Regions from separate parts of the Pseudomonas viciae genome, predicted to be linked through region 2. Evidence: predicted binding sites of a transcription regulator. Region 2 holds the regulator's gene; the other holds the start of a gene.
The links. Region 2 encodes FliA, which starts transcription of late flagellar genes. Its sites were predicted from a motif close to CTAAAGTTTNNNNNNNNNNNGCCGNTAA; they were not measured.
Positions count from the first base shown of each region.

Region 1 (4,418 bases), 3.2 Mb from region 2:
GTGCCGAAGATCCTGCTGCTGTGGGTGGGCGAAGGCAACATCGAGCCCAAGTCCAAGGTGCCGTTCGCCGAGTCCGGCGAAACCGACAAAGCGGCCTATTACGCCAAACAGGAACCCAAGGACCGGGCGGAGTTCGAAAAATGGGTGCAGTACGCCAAGACCCTGGGCGCCATCGGCACCGGACCGTCTGCAGCGTTGACCCAGGGTGGCAGCCAGAGTTACTCGAACCTGGTGCAGCCGTGGATGAACCAGTACACCCATGATCAGGGTCTGTTGGTGCATGTCTACACCGTGGACGATGCGGTGGACTTCAAGAAAGTCATGGAGGCCGGCGTCGACGGCATCTTTACCAACCGCGCCAGTGAACTGCTCAAATACTTCAAGCGCCCCGAGACTGGCAACGTCGCGCAGTTGCTGGAAAAGAACGGTTACTGAACCCAAACACGCCCATAGGGGTAAAGACTTTGCCCCATGGGCCCTATTCGGCACTTCAGAAGTTTTTTCGAATTAAGGGTGAATTAAGTTGCCAGAGATAATCTGGCCCCACTTAAACGACTCACCCCTTAATGACACCAAGGAAAGAACTTATGAAAACTTTGACTGCCCTGTTTACCGCCGCTGCCCTGACCCTCAGCGCTGGCCTGGCCCAGGCGGATGTGCGAGTTGACCAGATCCCACAACTTGTCAAGGAAGGCAAGATCAAGTCGCTTGAATCGATGAACGAAGAAGCCCTGAAGTTGCACCCGGGCGCGAGCATCACCGACACCGACCTGGACAACCACTTCGACGGTTATGAATATGAAGTGGAACTGAAAACCGCTGACGGCAAAGAGTTCGACGTGGACTTCGATGCCACGACCGGCAAAGTACTGAGCAACAAGCAAGACACTTGATCCATCGGCAAAAAAGAGCCGCGTAACCCTAAGGTTGCGCGGCTTTTTTGCATCTATCAACAACTACGCTAACTGCTGTCAGGCACTCAACCGCGCCGTCACTTCATTCAACTGCCCAGACAAGCCGTGCAGGTTACGACTGGCGGCTTCGGTGCGCTGCACGTTGTCCAGGTTGGTGCTGGCGATACAGGTGATCTCAGTCAAATTGCGCGAAATGTCTTCGGCCACGGAGGTCTGCTCTTCGGCGGCGGTGGCGATCTGACGATTCATGTCGCGGATCGCTTCGACAGCCTGGGTGATGCGTTCGAGCATCGCACCGGCCTGGGTCACCTGTTCCACACTTTCTTCGCTGCGCGACTGCCCGCTTTCGATGGCCTGGGCCGCGTCCACCGCACCGGTTTGTACGGTCTGGATGATCTGGTTGATCTCGATGATGGATGAAGCCGTGCGCTGGGCCAGGCTGCGCACTTCATCGGCGACCACCGCGAAACCGCGCCCCGCCTCACCGGCCCGAGCCGCTTCGATGGCTGCGTTGAGGGCCAGCAGGTTGGTCTGCTCGGCGATCCCGCGGATCACCTCCAGCACCTTGCCGATGCGCCCACTGTCGGTTTCCAACTGACGAATGACCGTGGCGGTGTTGGCGATCTCTCCGCGCATGCGGGTGATGGTGTGGATGGTCCCTTGCATAACCTTCTCGCCCTGTTGCGCCGATTGATCAGCGTCATCGGCCGCCCGTGCTGCGTCGGCGGCATGACGGGCGACTTCCTGGGCCGTGGCGGACATTTCGTTCATCGCCGTCGCCACCTGATCGGTGCGTTCGAATTGCTCGCTGGTGCCCTGGCTCATCAGGCTGGCGATGGCATTGAGCTCACCGCTGGCACTGTCCAGTTCCGTGGCACTGCGTTGCAGCCGGGTAAAGGTTTCAGCCAGGAAATCACGCAGTGTGTTGGCCGCTACCGCCAGATTGCCCAACTCGTCCTGACGGTTACTCGTCACACGCTCAGCGAAACGCCCATGACTCAGTCGGGTCACGTATTCGATCAGGTTACGGATCGGCTGAACCAGGTTGCGATTGACCAGCCACAGGCTGAACAACCCGATCAGCAGGCCCGACACCAGCATGACCACAGTGCCCAACATAATCGTGCGGTCAGCGCCGACACTGATTAACGTCGATTGCTCGGTGGCCAGTTTGCGCAACTCCACCACCAGCGCACTCATCTGCTCACTGGCCGCACGGTCCACACCTTTGACCGCCGCATCGCCCGCCGCTGCGTCGCCACCGGCCGCCACAAATGCATCGCGGCCCTTTTGGTACGCCGCGCCCAATTGACGGTGTTCGTCTCGCAAGGCCTCGATACGCGTCTTGATCGGCGCCGGCACACCCTCACGCCCGATCAATTCACCCAGAATGCCCTGGACATCACGCTGGCGCTCCTCGAACTGCTTCCAGTATTTATCCAGATCCGCCGGCTGCTTGCCGCGCAGCAGGACGTTTTTCCATTCCTGCACCTGCACCTTGAATTGCAGGTTGGCCTCATCGATCAACTGCGAGGCACGCAATGGGCCGTCGATCAGGTTGCGATAATTCTGGATGCCATCGGAAAGAAAATGAAAAGACGCCAGGGCGATCAGCAGCATCGCCAGTAGGCTGCCGCTCAGCAGGGTGAGAATCTGGGCTCTCAGGGATTTTTGTAGAAACATAGAGGGGATCTCTTGAGAAGAAAAAATAATCGAACCCACGGAACGACGTGTCCCAACCTCCATGTTCGTGCCGCAACCGAATGCGGTGGATATGTACACACCATCGGCCTGCCAGGGGCGTTCTTGAGCCTTCCCGACCATCGGTAGCCAGCAGGAGTGGTCGGTTGTCGGACCTCACAAAAACGATGCGACAACCAAAGCGCGGCGATCTGCGCCATCCATCATCGATGGACATTGCAACTCCCGGTAACTGCCGGTTTGGCGGTGCTGCACAACTGTCACAAAAGCATCAAGAAAGCTTGCGATGATGCCCTCCAAGTGAACCTGTAGCCGCCACAGGCACTTCCCGCCAGCGAGACTTCATGAACCACAGCATCGATCAAAGCCACCGCGATCCGGATCTGTTCGGCCTGCTGTACGGGTTTCGTTTCCGTCCCGGCGAGCGTGGGCAGGAGATTGATTCGGCTCAGGCCTTACGGAGCCTGCAACACCCGCAAGAGGCCGATGAGTTCCTCTGGCTGCACCTGAACCTGGCGCATGCCGCGTGCGAGCGCTGGATGAAAAGCCATCTGACCTTGCCAGATGAGTTTTTCGAAGCCCTGCACGAAGGCTCGCGCTCGACCCGCATCGAGCACGTGGACTCGGCGCTGCTGGCGGTGGTGAACGATGTCGTGTTCAACCTCAGCAACCTGGTGTCTTCGGACGTCTCCACATTGTGGGTGTGCGTGCACAGTCGCTTGATTGTCAGCGCGCGACTGCAACCGTTGCACTCGGTCGATAAGCTGCGCTCGTCGGTCAAGGCCGGCGAGCGCTTTCGCTCGCCGCTGGAGCTACTCGTACACCTGCTGCGCGACCAAGGCGAAGTGCTGACCCAGATCGTGCGCAAGACCAGCCTTAGCGTCGACCAGATCGAAGATCAGTTGCTGTCCTCACGACTGTCCACCAACCGCGCCGAGTTGGGCAGCCAACGTCGGATACTCGTGCGCCTGCAACGCCTGCTGGCCCTGGAGCCGGGTTCGTTGCTGCGTCTGCTCAACCGCCCGCCACAATGGTTGCAGAAGGAAGACGTCAAGGAGCTGCGTAAATCTACCGAGGAGTTCGCCCTGATCATCAACGACCTCACCGCGCTGGGCGAACGGATCAAGCTGTTGCAGGAAGAAATCGCCGCCAACCTCAACGAACAAAGCAACCGCACCCTGTTCACCCTGACGGTGGTCACCGTGTTGGCGTTGCCCATCAACATCATTGCCGGCTTCTTTGGCATGAACGTCGGAGGCGTGCCGCTTGCCGGCGATCCCGAAGGCTTCTGGATCCTGGTGGCGCTGGTGGCAACCTTCACCCTGATTGCCGGCCGATGGGCATTTCGCAAGCGCCGCGACTATTGAGTCACAGCATTGAGCATGACCTGTCCAGACAACCCCTTTTGTCGGCACAGCGGGATTTAAAAGTCTTTTTGTCATTTCTCCTGGGGTATCCTGCCCAGGCTTTTTAAAAGCGCGGATCTACCAGATCTATCAACAGACTTTGCGAGGAGCGCGATATGCACGAGATCCCTAATCTCCCCTTCCCAAGCCTGCACGACACTGAGCAGACGACCACGCTACAAGCCGGGGGGCAACCAGACGCCCAGCAACCCGAGCCCAAGGAAGCCACTGAACGCCGCCAGGCCGACAGCGAAGACTGATTCACCCGCACCACCAGACCGTGTGGAAAGCGCTAATATGCGCTTTCCACACTGCCTGAATCCCGAGCCCCCGCACCATGACCGATGACACCCCGACCTTCAGCGAAGCCCAGGCCAGCGTACTGATCGGCACCGCC
Region 1 is NZ_CP035088.1:5,205,707-5,210,124, forward strand. Features, by position in the region: gene EPZ47_RS22975 (glycerophosphodiester phosphodiesterase) at 1-435, shown strand, start outside; gene EPZ47_RS22980 (PepSY domain-containing protein) at 588-893, shown strand; gene EPZ47_RS22985 (methyl-accepting chemotaxis protein) at 972-2,597, opposite strand; gene EPZ47_RS22990 (transporter) at 2,960-3,982, shown strand; gene EPZ47_RS30255 (hypothetical protein) at 4,138-4,281, shown strand; gene EPZ47_RS22995 (hypothetical protein) at 4,359-4,418, shown strand, end outside.
Region 1: a site for FliA is predicted at 2,698-2,725, ahead of EPZ47_RS22985 (methyl-accepting chemotaxis protein). Genes of this name have one in related genera too.

Region 2 (4,418 bases):
GCCTTGGCAGCGGGTTTTGGCGCAGCCTTGGCCGCCGGCGCTACAGTGGCGGTAGTCCCAGCAGCAGGGGCGGCCGTGGCCTTCCCGACTTCACTGAACTTGCCTTTGCCATGCAGTTCGTCGAGCAACGATTCGAATTCGTGATCACTGATCAGGTCACTGCCCGCCGCGGCGGCGGCAGGCTTGGCTGGCGCCGGTGCCGAAGCAATGGCCGAGTCCAGCGCGTCAACGGCAAACGTGCCCTTGCCATGCAACTGATCGAGCAAGGCTTCGAATTCGTCGTCGGTGATATCGGAGCTGTCGCCCGCCGCTTTCGGGGCGGCCGCGGCTGGCGCAGGCACAACCGCATCGGGCGCGAACTGGCCTTTGCCATGAAGCTGGTCGAGCAACGATTCGAACTCGTCGTCAGTGATTTCATCGCTGGCAGCGGCAGTCGACTCGCTGCTTGGTGCCGCAGGGGGGGCGGGAACTGCCGGGGCTGCGGCTTCAGCCTTGACGGCGTTCAGCGAGTCCAGCAATTGTTCAAATTCGTTATCGGTGATGTCGCCCGATTCCTCGGCGACCGGTTCTTCAGCGACCGCCTCGACAACCGGCGCGGCTTCGTCAGCCGATTGTGGCTCGGCCAGGCGTGCCAGCGCGGCGAGCAACTCAGGGGTGGCAGCGGTGATCGGCGAGCGCTCGCGCACTTCACTGAACATGCCGTTGACCGCATCCAGCGCTTCGAGCACCACGTCCATCAGTTCCGAATCAACGCGGCGTTCACCCTTGCGCAGGATGTCGAACACGTTTTCGGCAATGTGGCAGCACTCCACCAACTCATTGAGCTGGAGGAAGCCGGCGCCTCCTTTTACAGTGTGGAAACCGCGAAAAATTGCATTGAGCAAGTCCGCATCATCTGGTCGGCTTTCCAGCTCGACCAGCTGTTCAGACAGTTGCTCTAGAATCTCGCCGGCCTCAACCAGGAAATCCTGAAGGATCTCTTCATCGGCGCCGAAGCTCATTAATGGCTGCTCCTAAAACAGGGCTAAAACTCAGAATCCAAGGCTGGACAGCAAATCGTCCACATCGTCCTGACCGGACATAACGTCTTCTCTTTTATCGGCATGAATCTGCGGACCTTCACCCTGCGAGAGATGTTTTTGTGGATCTTTTTCAGCAAGTATCGCTTCACGGTCGTGTTCGATGCCTGCAAAGCGGTCGACCTGGCTGGCCATCAACACCAGTTTGAGCAGATTGCTTTCAACTTCGGTGACCAATTGGGTCACGCGCTTGATCACTTGGCCGGTCAAGTCCTGATAGTCCTGAGCCAGCAGAATGTCGTTGAGGTTGCTTGCCACGGCGCGGGTCTCGGTGCCGCTGCGCGTCAGGAAACCGTCGACCCGGCGGGCCAGTTCCCGAAACTCTTCAGCGCCGACTTCGCGACGCATGAACCGGCCCCAATCGGTGCTCAAGGCCTGGGCTTCTTCGCTCAGGCCATTGACCAGCGGCGTTGCGCTCTCCACCAAGTCCATGGTGCGGTTGGCTGCGGCCTCGGTCAGCTTGACCACATAACCCAGACGCTCGGTAGCGTCGGTGATCTGCGAGACTTCCTCGGCCTGCGGCATGTGCGGGTCGATCTGGAAATTGACAATTGCGCTGTGCAATTCACGCGTGAGCTTGCCCACTTCCTGATACAGACCTCGGTCACGGGTCTGGTTGAGCTCATGGATCATTTGAACCGCATCGCCAAAGCGGCCTTTTTCAAGGCTGTCGACCAGTTCGCGGGCATGTTTTTTCAGGGTCGATTCGAAGTCGCCCATTGAAGATTCGTTGTCCATAGCTCCCCCGTGGCGCCGTTAACCGATGCGTTCGAAGATTTTTTCGATCTTCTCTTTCAACGCCTGGGCCGTGAAGGGTTTGACCACATAGCCGTTCACACCGGCTTGGGCCGCTTCGATGATCTGCTCGCGCTTGGCTTCGGCAGTCACCATCAGCACCGGAAGGTGCTTGAGTTTTTCGTCGGCGCGTACATGGCGCAGCAAGTCGATACCGGTCATGCCGGGCATGTTCCAGTCAGTCACCAGAAAGTCGATGCTCCCGCTGTTGAGGACCGGAATGGCAGTAGTGCCATCGTCAGCCTCGACCGTGTTGGTGAACCCAAGGTCACGCAACAGGTTTTTTATGATCCGCCGCATCGTTGAGAAGTCATCAACGATGAGGATTTTCATGTTCTTGTCCAATTCGACCTCCAAGCAGTCTTAAACGCGCCCAGCACCTGAACGCGCCATTTCAATCAATCCGGCACAACACTCGACAACGGCCTGGAGCACCACGGTTGGAGACTGGCGCAGCGCATGCCAGACCAGCTCGTTCGCAATGCTCCCACACAGCTGTCAGCGCGCTCGCCACTCCCCCAAACGCCCCCGCAAACGGGCCGCGCACTGGCTGTGTAACTGGCTGACCCGCGATTCGCTGACCCCCAGGACCTCACCGATTTCCTTGAGGTTCAGCTCTTCGTCGTAGTACAGCGCCAAGACCAGTCGCTCACGCTCCGGCAAATTGGCAATCGCATCCGCCAGCGCGCTCTGGAAACGCTCATCTTCCAGGTCACGCGATGGCTCCATGTGAGCACTCGCGCCGTCCTCGTGCAGCCCTTCGTGTTCGCCGTCCTGCAGCAGGTCGTCGAAACTGAACAGGCGGCTGCCCAAGGTGTCGTTCAAAATCCCGTAATAATCATCGAGACTCAATTGGAGTTCGGCCGCAACCTCGTGATCTTTAGCGTCTCGCCCGGTTTTAGCTTCAATAGCGCGGATCGCGTCACTGACCATGCGGGTGTTGCGATGCACCGAACGCGGTGCCCAATCGCCCTTGCGGACCTCATCGAGCATCGCCCCACGAATGCGAATACCGGCATACGTTTCGAAACTGGCGCCTTTGCTCGCGTCGTATTTGTTCGACACTTCGAGCAGGCCGATCATGCCTGCCTGGATCAAGTCCTCAACCTGGACACTGGCCGGCAACCGCGCCAGCAAGTGGTAGGCGATACGCTTGACCAGTGGCGCGTAACGCTCGATCAGTTCGTATTGGGCGTCCCGTGCCGATTTTTTATAGAGATGGTTGTAACCGCTGGCTGTCATAGCACGGGCCCTGCTGTTTGTTGCACGAGACGCTCGACGAAAAACTCCAGGTGCCCGCGAGGGTTGGCCGGCAGTGGCCAGGTATCAACCTTCTGGGCGATAGCCTTGAACGCCAGCGCACATTTGGAACGGGGAAAGGCTTCATAAACCGCACGTTGCTTCTGGACAGCCTTGCGTACGCTTTCGTCGTAGGGCACAGCGCCGACGTATTGTAGGGCGACGTCCAGGAAACGATCCGTGACCTTTGTCAACTTGGCGAACAGGTTGCGACCTTCCTGCGGGCTCTGGGCCATGTTGGCCAGGACACGGAAGCGGTTCATGCCGTAGTCACGGTTCAATAACTTGATCAGGGCATAGGCGTCGGTGATGGACGTCGGTTCGTCGCAGACCACCAGGAGCACTTCCTGGGCAGCGCGGACGAAACTGACCACCGAGTCACCGATACCGGCAGCGGTGTCGATCACCAGCACATCGAGGTTATCACCGATGTCGCTGAAGGCCTGGATCAGGCCCGCGTGCTGGGCCGGGGTCAGGTGAACCATGCTCTGGGTGCCGGAGGCAGCCGGCACGATACGAATCCCGCCGGGCCCCTGCAGCAGCACGTCGCGCAGTTCGCAGCGGCCTTCAATCACGTCCGCCAGCGTGCGTTTGGGCGTGAGCCCCAGCAGCACATCGACGTTCGCCAGGCCCAGGTCGGCGTCCAGCAGCATGACCCGTCGGCCAAGCTCTGCCAGAGCCAGGGACAAGTTCACTGACACGTTAGTCTTCCCGACGCCACCTTTGCCGCCGGTCACCGCGATCACCTGTACGGGATGCATGCTGCCCATGTTCGTTCTTTACCTTGTCTTACTTAGACGGAGGCCACATTACTGGCTGCGCGTTCCCATTCGGAACAATGCATGGCAGACCATCGATGTAGGTACAAAAAATATTCATGATTACCTCAGCCGACCTGCTTGGTCGGGCTGTGGTAGATATCAGCGAACATATCAGCCATGGCTTCTTCGCTGGGTTCTTCCTGCATTTGCACACTCACGGCACGACTGACCAGTTGATGACGGCGCGGCAGATGCAAATCATCCGGGATCCGCGGTCCGTCGGTCAGGTAGGCCACCGGTAATTCATGACCGATCGCCAGGCTCAGCACCTCGCCCAGGCTTGCCGTTTCGTCCAGCTTAGTCAGGATGCAGCCGGCCAGCCCGCAGCGTTTGTAGCTGTGGTACGCGGCGGTTAGAACCTGCTTTTGGCTAGTGGTTGCCAACACGAGATAATTTTTTGACTTGATACCGCGCCCGGCCAGGC
Region 2 is NZ_CP035088.1:1,766,829-1,771,246, reverse strand. Features, by position in the region: gene EPZ47_RS08125 (chemotaxis protein CheA) at 1-1,001, opposite strand, end outside; gene EPZ47_RS08120 (protein phosphatase CheZ) at 1,032-1,817, opposite strand; gene EPZ47_RS08115 (chemotaxis response regulator CheY) at 1,836-2,207, opposite strand; gene fliA (RNA polymerase sigma factor FliA) at 2,373-3,116, opposite strand; gene fleN (flagellar synthesis regulator FleN) at 3,113-3,943, opposite strand; gene flhF (flagellar biosynthesis GTPase FlhF) at 4,060-4,418, opposite strand, start outside.